DNA from 4 places in the Oceanobacillus sp. MO10714A genome. Region 3 is predicted to be linked to each of the others. Evidence: riboswitches for the same ligand, from Rfam matches in the RefSeq annotation. Region 3 holds a riboswitch; each other region holds the start of a gene.
The links. A riboswitch is a leader RNA that binds a small molecule or an ion and turns the genes downstream of it on or off. The one in region 3 is predicted to bind thiamine pyrophosphate.
Positions count from the first base shown of each region.

Region 1: it holds a riboswitch for thiamine pyrophosphate, as region 3 does, so the genes downstream of both, thiT (energy-coupled thiamine transporter ThiT) here and SPD53_RS15105 (YkoF family thiamine/hydroxymethylpyrimidine-binding protein) in region 3, are expected to answer to the same signal.
Region 2: it holds a riboswitch for thiamine pyrophosphate, as region 3 does, so the genes downstream of both, thiM (hydroxyethylthiazole kinase) here and SPD53_RS15105 (YkoF family thiamine/hydroxymethylpyrimidine-binding protein) in region 3, are expected to answer to the same signal.
Region 4: it holds a riboswitch for thiamine pyrophosphate, as region 3 does, so the genes downstream of both, SPD53_RS11575 (acetylornithine deacetylase) here and SPD53_RS15105 (YkoF family thiamine/hydroxymethylpyrimidine-binding protein) in region 3, are expected to answer to the same signal.

Region 1 covers NZ_JAXHDC010000022.1:14,285-18,534, reverse strand. Annotated here, with positions in the region: gene spoVAE (stage V sporulation protein AE) at 1-89, shown strand, start outside; gene SPD53_RS11905 (zinc-binding dehydrogenase) at 267-1,247, opposite strand; gene thiT (energy-coupled thiamine transporter ThiT) at 1,486-2,064, opposite strand; TPP riboswitch at 2,186-2,290, opposite strand; gene SPD53_RS11895 (M3 family oligoendopeptidase) at 2,346-4,124, opposite strand.
Region 2 covers NZ_JAXHDC010000021.1:34,477-38,726, reverse strand. Annotated here, with positions in the region: gene SPD53_RS11745 (nucleoside triphosphate pyrophosphohydrolase) at 1-182, shown strand, start outside; gene SPD53_RS19850 (DMT family transporter) at 194-424, opposite strand; gene SPD53_RS11740 (Lin0512 family protein) at 469-828, opposite strand; gene SPD53_RS11735 (cysteine hydrolase family protein) at 829-1,443, opposite strand; gene thiM (hydroxyethylthiazole kinase) at 1,445-2,224, opposite strand; TPP riboswitch at 2,332-2,433, opposite strand; gene SPD53_RS11725 (hypothetical protein) at 2,518-2,826, opposite strand; gene SPD53_RS11720 (hypothetical protein) at 3,131-3,769, opposite strand; gene SPD53_RS11715 (hypothetical protein) at 4,194-4,250, opposite strand, start outside.
Region 3 covers NZ_JAXHDC010000037.1:14,106-18,355, reverse strand. Annotated here, with positions in the region: gene SPD53_RS15115 (ABC transporter ATP-binding protein) at 1-1,498, opposite strand, end outside; gene SPD53_RS15110 (ECF transporter S component) at 1,479-2,084, opposite strand; gene SPD53_RS15105 (YkoF family thiamine/hydroxymethylpyrimidine-binding protein) at 2,102-2,686, opposite strand; TPP riboswitch at 2,767-2,868, opposite strand; gene norA (multidrug efflux MFS transporter NorA) at 2,930-4,102, opposite strand.
Region 4 covers NZ_JAXHDC010000021.1:4,588-8,837, forward strand. Annotated here, with positions in the region: gene SPD53_RS11570 (CynX/NimT family MFS transporter) at 1-939, opposite strand, end outside; TPP riboswitch at 1,651-1,753, shown strand; gene SPD53_RS11575 (acetylornithine deacetylase) at 1,889-3,172, shown strand; gene SPD53_RS11580 (FecCD family ABC transporter permease) at 3,875-4,250, opposite strand, start outside.

The DNA of each region.
Region 1 (4,250 bases), on a different contig from region 3:
CAGGGATGTTTGAAGTGACGAGTGCCGGTATTTCAGCAGCAATTATTTTTGGAGTTCTCGGTGCTATTCTCTTTAAGCCGAAAGCTTAGCGATCTGTAACAAACAACATGAAGAAAACAAATGCAACATTCTAGCGGGGTTGTGGATGGGAACACATTTCTAGCTGAAATTGACAGCGAAAAAGAGTACCTCTGCTTAATTACGTTACAGACCGTGGTTTTAAGTTCCGATAAAAAATAGGACCGGGAAATTTACCGGTCCTATTTTTACTCGATTAATAAAGCAATATTACCAAACTGGCTGTTCACTTCCAGATGATTGAACGCTTCTTGGGCATCATCCAGTTCAAAGGTTTTATCCATAATCGGTCTTATTTCATGCTTTTCCATATGGGCTAATACCTGTTGCAACTCTTCACGACTTCCCATCGTGGAGCCGAACAATTGATACTGACCATAGAAAAAGGCCCGTAAATTAAGGTCAATTTCATCCCCAGCTGTAGCTCCGTAAATAACAATTCTTCCGCCTTGCTTCAATACGTCCAACGAACGATTAAACGTCGCTGCACCTACACTGTCGATCACAAGATCAATCTGCTCGTTCTCCAATTCCTTTTCCCAATCACTTTCCGTTGAAATGGCAAGATCTGCTCCGATCTTCTGGGCCTGCTTCAACTTTTCATCACTTCTTGAAGAAACAATCACCCGTGCACCGATGCTTTTTGCAAATTGGATGATATACGTGTTCACCCCACTACTTGCTCCAGGAATAAATACGGTCTCCCCCGCTTTAATATTCCCTTTAGTCACTAACGCACGGTAACCTGTCAATGCAGCAAGAGCGAGCACACCGGCTTCTTCCCATGTTAAGTAATTTGGCTTCATTTCTACTTGTTCTTCATTGATAACAATTTTTTCGGCAAAAGTTCCGTGATCAGGCATGCCGAGGATGTCAAATCCTTTTGGTGGTGCGTCACTATTTTCGTGCCAGTTAAGTGATGGATTGATGATGACTTCATCCCCCACTTTAAAACGAGTGACATCTGCTCCAACTGATTCGACGATCCCCGCTCCATCCGAACCGAGGATTAAAGCTTCTTTATCGTTACCTCTCCGGTTCGGTATATAGAGATCTCTCCTATTCAGACCCGCTGTTTTTAGCTTTACGACAATTTCATTATTTCCTAGTTTCGGTTCTGGCATACTTTTTAGTTTTAATTCTCCATATTCTACAACAAATGCCTTCATTTCCACTTCCCCTTTCGTATATACTTTTATATCTATTCAGATAATTATCTTCTATTATCAGTGACTTTGGGCGAATTTTCAACCAGAACGAATTGATTCTTTTTTATAATGTTGTGCTGAAAATCTGCGCCGGGGGAACTACGTATTCACTCTGAAACAGTTAACCTAAAAAAATCTCTCCTTAATTTAGGAGAGATCATTATTTTTACAGTTGCAATGTGAGCGGATAGATTGCGGTTTAGCTTGATGCTAGGTTGAGCAATGCGCGCGGTTGTTTGTGGAATAGGAAAAATACAATCACTGCTGACAATACAAATGACGGGAACATGTACGATGAATTATAGATAATCGAATACACCCAAACTGATTGTCCCTCAATCGCTGCTGAACCGAAAAATACTGCCCCAGCAACGGTATGTGCAAGGAAACGCAACACAGAACCAAGCAGTACACCCGCCGTTATATACGTTAGGTACACTTTTGTCCGCCCGTCCCGTACCGCTTCTTGAACTTGTCTTGCGAACAGACCGGCAAAACCGATCACCGTAAAGGCAAGTGTATAATCAATGAACCCCTGAAGTGGCGTCAGAATATATGCGTTCCCCGTTGCAATCTGTAACATCCCCCAGAGGAAACCGGATACTAATCCACCTTTTAATCCCCAACGGAACGCTACTATAAACACCGGAATCATTGCAAAGGAGACCGAACCACCTTGCGCCCAGATTTTAAACGATATTGGCAAGATATCTAAAAGCAACGCCAAAGCAGTGAAGATTGATACTTCAATTAAAAATAGTAGTTTATTAGACTTCATTCGTTATAACTCCCCTTTTTATAAGCTTTTTATAAGCTATTTTGAACAACTTTTTTAAATACAAAAAAAGCAATGCCAAGGGAAGGTTCCTGATGGGGAATCCGCTCACATTGCTTTTTATCCATCAAAAAACCATCATCCCTACGCTAGTACTAACTAACAGGTTCAAAGGGTCTGAGCAATCCTCGTTGCCCACTCTCAGCTATTAGCTCCCCCTGTTGGCTTTTTCTATGCTTTTTTCGTTAACCCTATTATAGCTAATGTACACTTATAAAACAAATTTACAGTTTAAGAAACGCTTCGACGTCCTTGATGCAAAGCTCGATTGCAGCTTCCCAGAAGTCCGGTTTTGTAAGATCGACTTGTAAATGTTTCATCGCAAGCTCTTCTACCGACATCCGTCCCGTATCTTCCAGTAATGCAATATAGTCGTCTTCAAAGCTCTCTCCCAGCTCTTTTGCGCGGGCATAAATACCAAGACTGAACAAATAACCAAATGTATAAGGGAAATTATAGAATGGTGTCCCTGTTATATGGAAATGAAGTTTCGACGCCCAGAAATAAGGATCATATTCATCGAGTGCATCTTGATAAGCCTCTTTCTGTGCTTCCACCATCAATTCATTCAATCTTGCCGGTGAGACAAAACCTTTTTCTCTTTCTTTATAAAAATTTAATTCAAAGATAAACCGGGCATGAATATTCATAAAGAAAGCAACACTTCGATTAACTTTATCTTCAAGTAAAGCTTTCTTTTCTTCTGCTGTTTCTGCCTGTTCAACTGCTGCATCAGCGACAATCATTTCCGCAAAAGTTGAGGCCGTTTCCGCGACGTTCATTGCATAACGTTGATTAAGACCATGAACGTCATTCATCACATGCTGATGATAAGCATGACCAAGTTCATGGGCTAACGTGGCAACATTCGATGCTGTTCCGGAATACGTCATAAAAATTCTTGTTTCCTTACTATCAGGAAAACTTGTACAGAAACCGCCAGGACGTTTGCCAGGCCGATCTTCCGCTTCAATCCAACGTTTTTCAAAAGCTTGCTCAGCAAAATCCGCCATCTTTGGGCTAAAAGAACGGAATTGATCCATAATAAATTTGGCGCCTTCTGTATAGCTCAATTTTTTAACATGGTCGGTAATCGGTGCATCGACATCATAGAAGCTTAATTTATCTATATTCAATAGTTCTGCTTTTTTATTTATATAAGCGACAAAAGGTTGTTTATTATTAGCTATCGCTGTCCACATCGCATCTAACGTTTCTCGCTTCATCCGATTGATACTCAGCGGTTCTTTTAATACATTTTCCCATTTGCGGTGCTTATACATTTGTAGTCTAAAACCTGATAAATGATTCAATGTTTGTGCAAATAAGGATGCTTGTTTATTCCATGCATCGTTTAACTTATCAAATACTTTCTTTCTAGTTGCTCGGTCGCTTGAAGTTAATAGATTGGAGGCCTGACCAATTGAATAGGACTCTATCTTTTCTTCCCCTTCAATTTCCACTGTCATATTCCCTACGATTGTATTATACATTTGATTCCATGCATGATAACCATCGACAGCAAGATCATTAATCAGCACTTCCTGTTCCACAGCAAGTAAGTCCCGTGCTTTATTACGATATTCTGATAATACATACCCTATTTCTTGTAACGCTTCGTGCTGAATGGTTGCTTGCCATTCCTCGTCCGGGATTTCCGCAAGTTTCTGCATGAAAGTTGTCAGCACGCCATTAAACGAAGCTGAAAGTGTGCCATATTCAGCAACTAGTGTTTTAGCCCCTTCATCCGTTACATCTTGCGCACTTAAACAACTGACGAACGCTCCAGCCTCACGAAGTTTGAACATTGTCTTCTCCAATTCCTTTATAAACTGGCTAAGCATCGTGGAAAATGAATCTACCCCCACTTCCAATGTGGTGAATTGGCCTTCTAATTGTTTAATCTCCGTTCGAATCTGACCAAGATAATCTCTGAATTGCTGTGACGCACTTCCTCCTGGAAATAGTGAATCCAAATCCCAAGTTGGATTATATTCTTTCATTTCTCTTCCTCCTTCTTCTCCCCATATTATTGTATCGAAATATCTGAAGGATTGCATTATTAAGATCCATTTACACGGAAAACAAGTTTGAGATAGTCTATTTAGTGGTATTTGAATAATGGTTTC
Region 2 (4,250 bases), on a different contig from region 3:
AAGATGCAGCAAATGACGAAGATGCATTAGAAGAACTTGCCGATATCCTCGAAGTCATGCAGGCCCTTGTCGGTATCCACGACACCACGATGGAAGATGTAGAAAAACGTCGGGCCAAAAAGGCAGAGGAATATGGCGGGTTTGAAGAGAAGATTTATTTGGTTGATGTAGAGGAGAAATAGCGATGAGGTACTTAGACTTTCCCTAAGTGCCTCATTTTAACATGCCTTTTTTCCGGACTGCTCGAGCTTCCTCGCCCGGACATTCCCCTTATATATAAATTTCCCTGTCCAAAGAAAAGCACCAGTATCGCAAGCAAACCTGTACCAGTCAGAAAAGAGATGAGTGCACCTTCAATCGTCCCAATTCTCCGACCCAGTGAGGCGTTGACGGACGATTGACTGCCTACTAAAAGCCCACCCATCATCATACTTATTTGATTTACCAACTAAACTAAATGTCATTTCATTAATACCCAACCTCAACGACTGCATTCACAATATACATTAAATCATTTTCATCCTGTTGATCTTCAAGGAAAATACCGCTCGTTGTCGCCATGCCTCCAGCAACGGTTTCTACCGTTACCGTTCCATAAGGAAGCAAACTTTTAATTTTTTCATGGTCAAGCTTTTCCTCGTCTTTTGGTACAGCGAGCTTAACGTTCACCCGCATATTGTTCAAGTCTTGACTTGGCAGCATTTTCCTTATTCCTGGCATGGAATTATAATGGATCGCATCCATAATCGCACGTTCGGCAGCTACATTTATGTCCTGGCCGTGGAGATCAATTCCCATTCCTGCTTCGATAAATAGAATTTCTTTCAATTATATTTCCCCTTTCCATTGTTTTTTTACTTCAACTGCGTGAACAACTTCTGCAAATGTTCCTTGGAGTAACTCTAATGCGTCGTGATGTAGTTTTTCATTATCCGAGACGACACAATTAGAGGGAACCGTTACGAAAAAATCTCTCATAGAAGCATCACGAGCAGTCGTGTCAATACACACATTCGTGTAAGCTCCAATAATCGTAAGATGGCTTATACCATTTGAGCGTAATAAAAGCTCAAGATTTGTATGGACAAACGCACTATACCGATGTTTTACGACAACTTTTTCTCCTGGAAGCGGAGTGAAATACTCATGAATTTCCGCTCCCCAGCTTCCAGGTTCACAGTAGGATAAATTACTTTTCTGATTGCTTCGGCCGAATCGTTCATTTGCAGAAGGGGATTCCGTCCAAGCACTATGTTCCGAGATCACATGAATCACTGGAATCTCACATTCTCGTGCTGCTTCTAGCAAATCCTTCATCTGTTTCATTTTTTCATAAAAAGCATGAATATCTTTCCCGCGTTTACCTGCGGTGCCTTCCGGATGGCAAAAATCATTTTGTAAATCGACTAGAAGTAGAGCTACGTTCCCGTTTGTTGTATTCATTCTAAATCTCTTGCAGCTTTTTATACGTATTCACCGTCTCCTGATCCAGCAGATAAAGCTGATCAAGCAAAGCAGGGATGAACGTGCCCGGCCCTTCCGCCTTTTTCATCGCAAGTTCCGCAGCTATCCCGTAAGCTGCAGTCACTTCCACACTCGCCTCATACAAGTCTTCGGCAACACTTAAATAAGGCCCAACGAGAGACGAAAGCAGGCACCCGCTTGCCGTAATATTTTGTAGCATGGTATGCCCATTATTACAAAGACTCATGCGCGTTCCGTCTGTAATGACGTCTGTTTTCCCTGTTGCAATAACAACCGTATCATATTCTTTCGCTACTGTTTGAGCAATTTTCGGATCAATCGATTCAACCGTAGAGTCAGGGCTTTTCATAATATCAAGCGCTCCGCCAAGTACGGAAATTTCCCCAGCATTCGCTCGGATAGCAGCGAATTTCACCTTTTCCAATAATTCATTAATCACTTTCGTACGGAATTTTGTTCCCCCTGCTGCGATGGGATCAAGAATGACTGGAATTCCTTTTTCATTCGCTTTAAGGCCAGCAAGCAGCATCGCCTCGGCCCGATCCTCGGTTAAAGTTCCGAGATTCAATACGACAGCATCCGCATGACTCGCATTCTCCTCCGCCTCTTTTGGTGTATTCGACATGGCTGGAGACGCACCAATCGCAATTAAACCATTTGCCGCAAAATTTGTCGCAACCTCATTCGTGATGTTATAGATAAACGGACTTTTTTCTCGAATTTTAGCAATATAGTTCATGTAAACTTCCTCCTTTTTAGTAAATTGAAATAGATTAAGGGCGAGGTAGTTTTTAAAAAAGAAAAACCACCCCGGGAATTGGAGTGGTTATTAATACAATTTAAGTATGTATACCAACTCCACTTTCCTACGCTAGTATGAACTAGATCAGGTTCAAAGGGATTAAGAAAAAGTCTTATCTCAGCCGACTGGCACCCCTAGTGGAAAAATATCTATTCTTTATGACTAGTCTATCTTATTTTTAATATAAAAGAAAGGGTTTGCGTGCGTGCACCCAAACCCTTTCTTTTATATTAAAAACCACCATATGGCACGAATCCGGGACCGTACTGCCAAAATCCCGGGCCGGGTCCGAAGCCAGGACCGTAACCAAATCCGGCCCCTGGACCGAACCCAGGACCGTATCCCGGTCCAAAGCCAAAACCTGGTCCTCCAGCGATTAAACTGCCACCTAAAAATCCTAGTCCTGCTCCTATTAATCCAGCTGCAAGCGGATCAATACCGCCACCTGGCCCAAACGGACCCGGCGGACGAGCCCGGTGCATTTCTGGATATGGTAATGGCGAATGATGCATCGGTACATGATTTACAAATCCATGCATGTATATGCTCCTTTTCAAGAAAAATTTTATCCTGTTCTTTCCCTTCCCTACAGCCTATGGCAGAGTACAGGAAACCGCACTAGACAAATCCCTATTTTTGACATGAAATTTGGGTCGGAAAACGAGATGAATCCTTTTTCTCAGGTGACTATGCATTCAGAATATCGAAAATACAAATTCCGTGAGCAACATGACAGTATTCCGGGCATATAGAAGGTTATCAATCCCTATTGACCAGCTCATTTCGCCTAAGAGGAGCTATCAACGTCAGGATGTTAAGATTCCTAAATACCCCACTTCCCGCTTAAGACTTGCTCGGAAAAATGGTGTAAGACCACGAATAAATGAAATCAATAATAAAAACAATCCCCCAAACCATTGAAATGTTATACATCATTTCATTTGCATAAGGTGATGCCAAGTAATTGTCATCACCAATCCACGAAAGATCAGTCAGGTAATTCATCGCCTGATTGAGATCCTTTATTCCATAGCTCCAGAAAACAATCTGGACGGCTGCGAATATAAGTAAATGGAAAATGGAGCTGTATCGATTGATTTTGGCAATATATTTCGGGTCTTTTTGTCTCCTGATGATTTCTTTATCCCTTTCAGTAAGTAAGTCGATACCGCGCAAATTACCAATCTTCAAGCGCATCCAACGGTCCAACTTCCGGAAATCATTGATGCCAAAAGTGCACGCATACAAAATAAAAATCAAAATAACAATTTGAAACATCGAAATCTCGCCTGTTTCCCGGTAAATAAGGAGAGCAAGCACTCCCTCAACGATAAATAAGCCGAGAAAAGACAGCAGAAAGATAAGACTTAAATTCCGTTTGTTGAAAAAATAGCGGATGACCCCGAATAGAATTAATGAGATAAAGGACAGTATCTCTGCAGCGATAAAAATTTCCCATTGATGTTGGATTAGAAAGGTCATTTGGTGGCTCTCCCCTTTTGGAATTGGTTTAGGTTAATATGAAAAACACTCACTTGTAGTTTTACGGCGGAAGTGAGTGTTTGGTTTCAATGATTGCGCCTATAAATTCTCTTAAAACCATCGGATATGACTAAGTTGTATTTTTAACCTGTCTAGCTTTCTCTTGAATTTCCCCCGTTTATCGGTGATTAGTTGGATTTCAGATTTCAAAGCAATCTTTTCTGCCACGGTTTCGATTGTCAAGTTCTCTGTATTAATCCGTTCCTGGAAAATATCATGCGATAGTCCTGCGATACATCGATTGAAACATGAGGGAAACCCAATATATGAAGGTTGGGATATACAGTCCGTAATAAATCCATGATTCTGTTCAACTAACATTCAGTGGGAGAGGTAAGGATATCCCCACTGAATGAGTTTCACTTTATGGCACGGGTTGCAATATCGGCGGTCCACCTAAAGACGAATCTTTAAGTCTTTT
Region 3 (4,250 bases):
TCCAAAGACTTTCCGGCTCGCCATTGTAATGAATATGCTGCTGATATAATACAATCGTCCGATCAACTGTATCCACGATATCCATATCATGCGTGACGAAGACGATTGCCGTTCCATTTTGTCTCAAGCTATCAATCATGTACATCAGTTCTCTCGTAGTCTCTGCATCTTGACCAAATGTCGGTTCATCAAAAAATAAAATATCTGGTGTTTCATCCAGCATCGTTGCTACACTTAAGCGGCGCTTTTCTCCACCACTTAAGGAAAAAGGATTACTGTATTTATTTTTTTCTAAATGGAACTGCTTTAAAAGTGTGGTTGCAGCGGTATTTAATTCAGCTGTTGACCATCCATTCAATTTCATTCCAAATGTTAATTCATCGTATACGGTGTCCGTGATGAATTGATGCTCCGGGTTTTGAAAGACATATCCCATTCTTTTTCGCAGCTCTTTTTCCTCCCATTGCTCCACCGGTTTATCGTAAAAGTTTATAGTTCCTTTTTGAGGGGTTAATAACCCAGTCATTAATTGCAGTAAGGTAGATTTTCCAGCTCCATTCTCCCCAACAATGGCGACGAATTCTCCCCGATGAATTTTTAAGTTTATTTCTTGTAAAATGGGTTGTTTCTTATGATGGAAGCTCATCTGCTCTATCGTTATTAGGACATCTCTCTTGATAGAGGGAGGGGATTTCACAGGAATCGGGTAAGGATCGGCAGCGTTAGAAAACTGCTTTGGTAAAAATATTCCTTCTTTTTTTAATAAAGAATGATGATTTGCAAAGATGGATGCTGCATTGCCGTCTGCGATGATTGTACCCTGTTTTCCTAAAACAAGCATACGATCGGTAATATCCAGCCAGTCCTCGATTTGATGTTCAATGATAAACACAGCTAGCTTTTGTTTTTCTTGAATTTGTTTAATTAATTGGATAAATTCTATTCGAGAAACCGGGTCTAAATTTGCTGTAGGTTCATCTAAGATCAATAGTTCCGGTTCCAATAAAAGAACAGCTGCTAGAGCAAGTTTCTGCTTTTGTCCTCCAGATAACTCGTAGATTTTTCGATTTTGAAAACCATTCATTCCAACGGCAGACAACACCTCCGAAATGCGCTCAGGCATTTCGGAAGGGGCAATTTTTCTGTTTTCCAATGTAAAAGCAAGTTCATCCTCTACGGTAATCATGCAAAATTGACTTTCCGGATCTTGAAAGACAATCCCGATCTTCTGATTGAGCTCTCCTTTTTGATAGTCTTGTATATTTTTCCCCCGGTGAAAGATGTCGCCGGAAGAAATGCCTTCTACTGTATCGGGATATAACCCATTTAGGCATAGAGCTAGACTGCTTTTCCCTGAACCGCTTGCTCCAATAAGGAGGGTCGTCTCATGATCTCTTAAGGAAAAGTGCAGTTCATTGAGTAATGGTTTATCCGAATTTTCATAGCCGAATGAGAAATTGTCCACATAAAGTAATGGATTAGGCTGCGTCTTTTTCACGTTTTTTCTGTATCTCCTTTCCTAAGGCATAGCCGCGAAGGACCCCAGTTTTTGCTAATTTGTCACTCAACCATTTCCCTAGGACACCCGCGAGAAGGGCACCACTGATGATGCGAACAGCTAACATCGCTATAAGTAATGCAGGGGCTAACGCGATATTTCCGGATGAAAATAAATTCCAAGTGAAACTGAAAACGGCTGCAAAGACACCGGAAAGAATTAAAATGCGTAAACGATAATCCTTCCATTTTGTTATTGCGAAGGCAAACTCTGCTCCTAAGCCTTGAATTGCAGCTGCTAGAATAAGTCCGGGTCCCGCGGCAGTTCCCAATAATACTTCGGTAACTCCTGCGATAAGTTCAGCTGTAAAGGCAACCCCCGGCTTCCGAATGATATAAGCTGCAACGATGGAAACAATGAACCAAATGCCAAAAATAATTTCATACCCAAACGGTGCGAGACCAAATGGAGCAAGAATATTACGAATACCTTGACCAACAAGAAAGAATGCTAAGTAAATGATCCCGAAGACGACACCTAATATCGACATGAGAACAATTTCTTTTAATTTCCAATGCTTTGTCATTTCACTTCTCCCTAGGTTTATTTTGTAGGACTGTTGGCGGAAAGGCTAAATGTCATGGTGACATGAGAGACTTTTTCTTGGACGAGTTCAAAGGATTCATGTAATGCATTGAAGATATCATGAACGTCTCCGTCTAATCTTGTTGCATAATGTGTAGAAGTAACCGTGACATTACGATGCTTTGATAGATTGATTTGTTCATAGATTTTATCCATGTAATCTTCATGCCCCATTGGATAAAGGGAAAATTTACAACCGGCGATTTGGAGGATCGATTTCGTTTTTTCTTCGTTCAATGGTATGTCTGTTTCATCCATATACGCGTCAGCTTCCGTGTCACCAGGACAGCCGATGGAGAACGTACCATTCATAGCAACATGCTCCCCAGTATTCGCTGCATGTAGGAAGATTGCTTTTGCAACATCGAAAACATGGATCATTTTTCCGCGGATACACGTACTGACATCATCTGTTTCCTTCCAAACCTTGGAGGTATCAACCTCACTTAATGTTGATAGAATAATATCAACAAAATTATCACTCATCGGGTGCAGACTAAATTGACAACCTACAATTCGACTAGTTCCACAATTGTTACGCATTCCAATCTCCTCCTATTTGATAATAAAAAAACTGCATTCCCAAGGGGAATGCAGTTTACACATTAATTTTAACAACATAATATTCGTAAACTGCACTTCCCCACGCTAGTATTATCTAGATCGGGTAGTAAGGGTCGGATTAATCCTCTCAGCCACATGACGCAGCTCCCCTAGTGCTTATGTTTTGATATGCAGTTATTCTAATTCCAGATTGTATACATGTTTCGGTATTTTGTAAAGTATTTAATCAATTTTAATATCCGGTTTCTTCCAAAATATAGTGATAAGAAGACAGACGACAATAACGATCGAGCTGAAAACAAACGGATAATTGATATCTATATCAAATAAAACCCCACCAACTACTGGACCAAATACATTAGCAAGGGACGTGAAGAATGAGTTCATGCCGCCAACAAAACCTTGCTCATTCCCGGCGATTTTTGATAAATAGTTGGTAACAGCTGGACGAATCAGGTCAAACCCAATAAATACCGTAAAGGTTACCGCCATTACTTGCCAATAAGAATTAGCGAGTGTCATGGCAAAGACCAGCATAGCAGAAATGGCGAGCGACCAGCGAATAATATTGATTTCTCCGATCAACTTTGTTAACCAATCGAACAATACAACCTGGAAAATCGCTCCGATAATCGCACCACCTGTAATGGCAATCGCAATGTCAGAAGGAGTGAATCCGTGCTTATGATCAGTATAAAGGCTGAAGAAAGAATCAAACGCGGCAAGACCGAATGTTGATATTAAAATAACAATAAAAGCGATGAAAAACATCGGCATAAACACTTTCCTCAAGCCACTTTTGCCGAGTTCTTCGGTCATATCAGCCATATCGTCTGTTTTCGACTTCGGCTCTTTTAAGGATAAAATCGAAACGAAAGCAACAATTAAACCACACGCCGCAGCAGAGAAGAATGGTACACGCGTACCAATCTCTGCTAAGAAGCCACCAATTCCCGGTCCGATAATAAATCCGGTACTAATCATCGCTGACATATAGCCGAGTGCTTTAGGCCGCGTTTTCAGCGTCGTAATATCTGCGATAAATGCGGTAACAGCAGGCATGATGAATGCGGCACTTATTCCTCCGAGAATTCGTGAGGCGAACAATACTTCAATTGTTTTACCAAGACCAAATAAAAACTCGGAAAAACTGAAGATAAAAAGACCAATGACAATCATGCGTTTACGCCCATATTTATCAACTGCTTTTCCAGCCAAGGGCGAGAAAATCAATTGAGCTAAAGCGAATGCAGCCGTTAAATAACCGACAACAGTACCACTGATGCCGAGTTCATTCATAATAGTTGGCAGAACCGGTATAACAAGTCCAATTCCTAAAAATACAAAGAATATATTTGTAAGCAGAAGCGTCAATGTCCAATCTTTCTTTTTCATAGCTTTTTCTCCTAGGTGATATGATATTCTGTACTAAACATAGAAATTTTACTCTGATTCGATGAGAGATGCAAGCATATATTACTATTTATTATAACTTAATTTTCGCAACCTGAAACAATTTAAGCAAGCTAGCAATTGTAGTAAT
Region 4 (4,250 bases), on a different contig from region 3:
TATAGGCATCGAGCTGCCTAGTAGAAGTCCACTATAACCAAAGAAAGCTGATAATCCCATCGATACAGCAATAAGGCTTTGGGATCTCACTTTACCGGCAAAGGTCGGTACTAAAAAGCTAGCGGGAAGCCCAATAATCTGTGCGAAAGATAGAAGCCAACCAGCTGTCGTTAAACTTACTCCATTTGAAATCAACATTTCAGGTAACCAAGATATCGTCACATAAAATAAGAATGATTGTAAGCCTAGAAGGGTTGCAACCTGCCATGCTAAGGCGGAACTCCACATTCGATTATTAGCCGAATTATTACTTTCTAGTTGTATCTGTTTTCCTTCATTGTTTACTTTATTTTTTCTTGTTATATATATCCAAATAAGGATAGCTAGGATTGCAGGTATCATCCAGATTTGCAGAGATAATTGCCAATTTCCATTTAACATTTTTGTAAATGGATAACTTAACCCCGAAGCAGAGGCTGCAAATATATTCATAGCTGTTGAGTAAACACCTGTCATGAGTGCTACCTTTAACGGAAAATTATCCTTAATTATACTTGGTAATAAGACATTACATATTGCAATACCCGAACCAATAATAAGTGTTCCTAGCAATAACGGGGTAAGAATTGCGAAAGAGCGAATTAGAATACCGATAATGATTAAAAGTAAACCAATGATTAATGCAATTTCGTTTGTTAATTTTCTAGATAACTTTGGGACAATTGGTGATACAATGGCAAATGTAATCAGGGGTAAGCTCGTCAATAACCCTGCCGTTCCATTGGAAATATTGACGTCATCTCTGATTAAACGAATTAAAGGACCGACTGACGTAATAGCGGGTCGTAAGTTAAAAGCTACGAATATAATTCCAATTGTTAAAATAAGGTTCTGTAAATTAAAAGGACCTTTATTGATAGTATGATCTGTATTCTTCATGAAAGACCTTCTTTCAATCTATATTCCAATATTAAAAAGGATATCATTCAAACAAACATACATCAATCGTTGTTATTCGCTTGAAGCAAACATCCTTTAATTAGAAAATTGATACTAAATAATATTCTTATTGGTATTCAAGTATAGATTTATTAGAAAATAAGCATTGCAACAATGGCGCCGTTCAGAAGATTTGCTAATGTAGCTCCGATTAGCGCTTTCATCATTAGTTTTTGAATTTGAGGTACCATATCTGATCGTTTGCCCGCGAGTCATTATGGTAGCTCAATGCTAGTTAAGTAAAACCAAAAACCGGACAAGGGGATACTTTTATAACTAAAATAGACATGTTTGTTTATAGATGCAAATATAATGTTGCTGACATACACTTTAAGCTGTTTTCTTTTTTTGAAGAGTAATTTCAACATGATGACGCTATATATGTAATCTAAATAAAACCCCCTAATAAGACACTTGAATATGCCTGTATTAGAGGGTTTTTCTTACTTACCGTCGAATCTTTTTTTTAGTATAACTGAAATTTTATTTTTAATTAATGATAATTAATTATGATAAAAAATGAGCTAAATAGTCCTGCATACATTTCGTTTTATCATAAGAAATCAAAATAGAAGAGAGTACATCAAACAGAGGTTGCAGTTTAACAATCAATATGACATACTAAACTTAATGTCTGAAAAATCCATATTTAATCACCACTAGGGGTGTTTTACTGAAAAACTGAGAGAGGTAATCCTCAACCCTTGAACTTGATCTAGTTTGAACTAGCGTAAGGAAGCGGTGAATAGAACAGATTGAAGAACATGTTTTTTCATGTAACTAATTTGTGTCTTATTCTAACCACTTCTATTTTCTAGGAGTGGTTTTTTTGTTTAGGGAGGTGAATGACTAGTTGTCTATTAAAATAAATTAGAGAGGGAGTTATCTAATGGATATAACGGTTGAACACTTATTAAAGCAAGTCGACGCAAGAAAAATGGAATTAATTGATTTATTATCAAAGCTCATTGAATATAATACATCTGCGCCTCCTGCTCGGAATACGAAAGATGCACAGAATTTTATCGCTGATTATTTACATCGAATGGGCTTTGAAATCGACATGTGGGACGTGTATCCAAATGACCCGAATGTTGTTGGTGTGAAAAAGGGAATAAAATCTACTACACATAATAGTCTCATCATCAATGGTCATATTGATGTAGCTGAGGCTCGTGAAGATGAAGTGTGGAAAACGAATCCATTCGAGCCGATTATCGAAGAAGATCGGATTATTGGTCGAGGAGCCGCTGATATGAAGGGCGGGCTTGCTAGTGCATTATTCGCAACGAAACTATTGAATGAAGCGGATATCGAATTGCCAGGAGATCTGATTTTCCAATCTGTTATAGGTGAAGAAGTTGGTGAGGCGGGTACGTTGCAATGTTGCGAGCGAGGGTATAATGCAGACTTTGCGCTTGTAGTAGATACGAGTGATTTACATATCCAAGGTCAAGGCGGTGTAATAACTGGGTGGATTACGGTAAAAAATCCGCGTACGTTTCATGATGCGATGAGAAGGAACATGATACATGCTGGCGGTGGTCTGCCTGAAGCGAGTGCAATTGAAAAGATGATGAAAGTTATAGAAGGCTTACAAGAGCTGGAGCGCTATTGGGCTGTAACGAAACAGTATGAAGGATATCCGGCGGGAACGAATACGATTAATCCTGCTGTAATTGAAGGGGGACGCCATGCGGCATTTATTGCTGATGAGTGTCGTTTATGGATCACGGTGCATTATTATCCGAATGAGACGCATGAACAAGTGAGTAAAGAAATAGAAGACTATATTCTTCGCATTGCCAAAGCAGATCCTTGGTTGTGCCATCATCCGCCTACTTTTGAATGGGGTGGAACTTCGATGATTGAAGAACGCGGGGAAATCTTCCCATCATTAGAAGTCGATAAGAATTATACTGCGGTTCATGCGCTAGCCGCGTCTCATGAAATGGTACACGATAGTAAGGTGGTCATCGATGTTTCCCCTTCTGTTACCGATGGAGGATGGTTTGGGCATATGGGGATACCGGCAGCGATTTATGGACCGGGTGAGTTCAGGCATGCACATGCGGTCAATGAGGAGGTTTCTATTCAACAACTTCTTCAATTTACGAAAACAATGATTCAATTTATCTATGAGTGGACGAATCAAAGGAAAACAAAATCGTAAAAGGAACGATGTCCATCAATGAAAAAGTGGTATGCTCAGCAGTTATGAATTATGAGACTTAAAGGATTTGAATCTGTCTTATAGCAGGGTTCTATTAGATAAAACAGCTCTAAATTCGTGAAACAGTCTCATATAAGGTTCTAAAAGCGAATTGAAATATCTAATGGGTGAATTTCATATTTTTGCAGAAGTGAAAAAATGGAGAGTATATTAACTGATCTGGGATTGTGACAATTTCGTTCGTGCACTTCTTGCATTTCCCATTATTACGGACTACTATGTTAAATCTTTTTGAAGTGTGAGTATCTAGTCATCTATGCTAGACTCGTTCATAGTTCCAAATATAAATAATTAAAACAGCATTGGTAGTTAAAATCCGATGCTGTTTTGCTATTTAGTCAGACATATAGATAATATAGAAGTCAGTTTTTTCCAAAAGTAAAGATTTATAAGGAGGTTGTGCAACAGGTGCAATCCTTCTAATTACGGATGTTTCTTTCTCTAAGTCTTCTAACTGAAATCGATAAAAATCGGATCGGTTCGTTATCTCTTATATGTTCCTCATTATAATCATTGGAGTTTATATCTTCATCATACTGTTTGGGTTTTTCCGGGAATCATCCTGGTGTGGAATAATTGAAGATGAAATGACTGCAAATCGTTATCCATTTGCAGCCATTTTTTATTTTAATCGTTTCATCCTCAATCCCTCACCAACAAATAAACAAAATATGGCGCACCAATCAAAGCAACCATAATTCCAGCCGGAATCGTTGTATCAATCAAATTTCTTCCAACTGTATCCGCAACCAACAGCAACCAGCCACCAAGTAAAATCGCAACCGGGATAAACAATTGATTCCTCGGTCCGACTAGGGATTTCGCAAGATGTGGTGCAATCAGTCCGATAAAGCTGATCCCCCCTGTGACAGAAACGGCAGCAGCTGCTAATGCAACAGCTGTTAAAAGTAGCGTGACGCGTTCTCTCTCAATGGAAACCCCAACACCAACTGCAACAGGTTCACTTAACCCAAGCAGGTTCAACCGGTTCGCTTTATATAAAGTAAATGGAATCAAA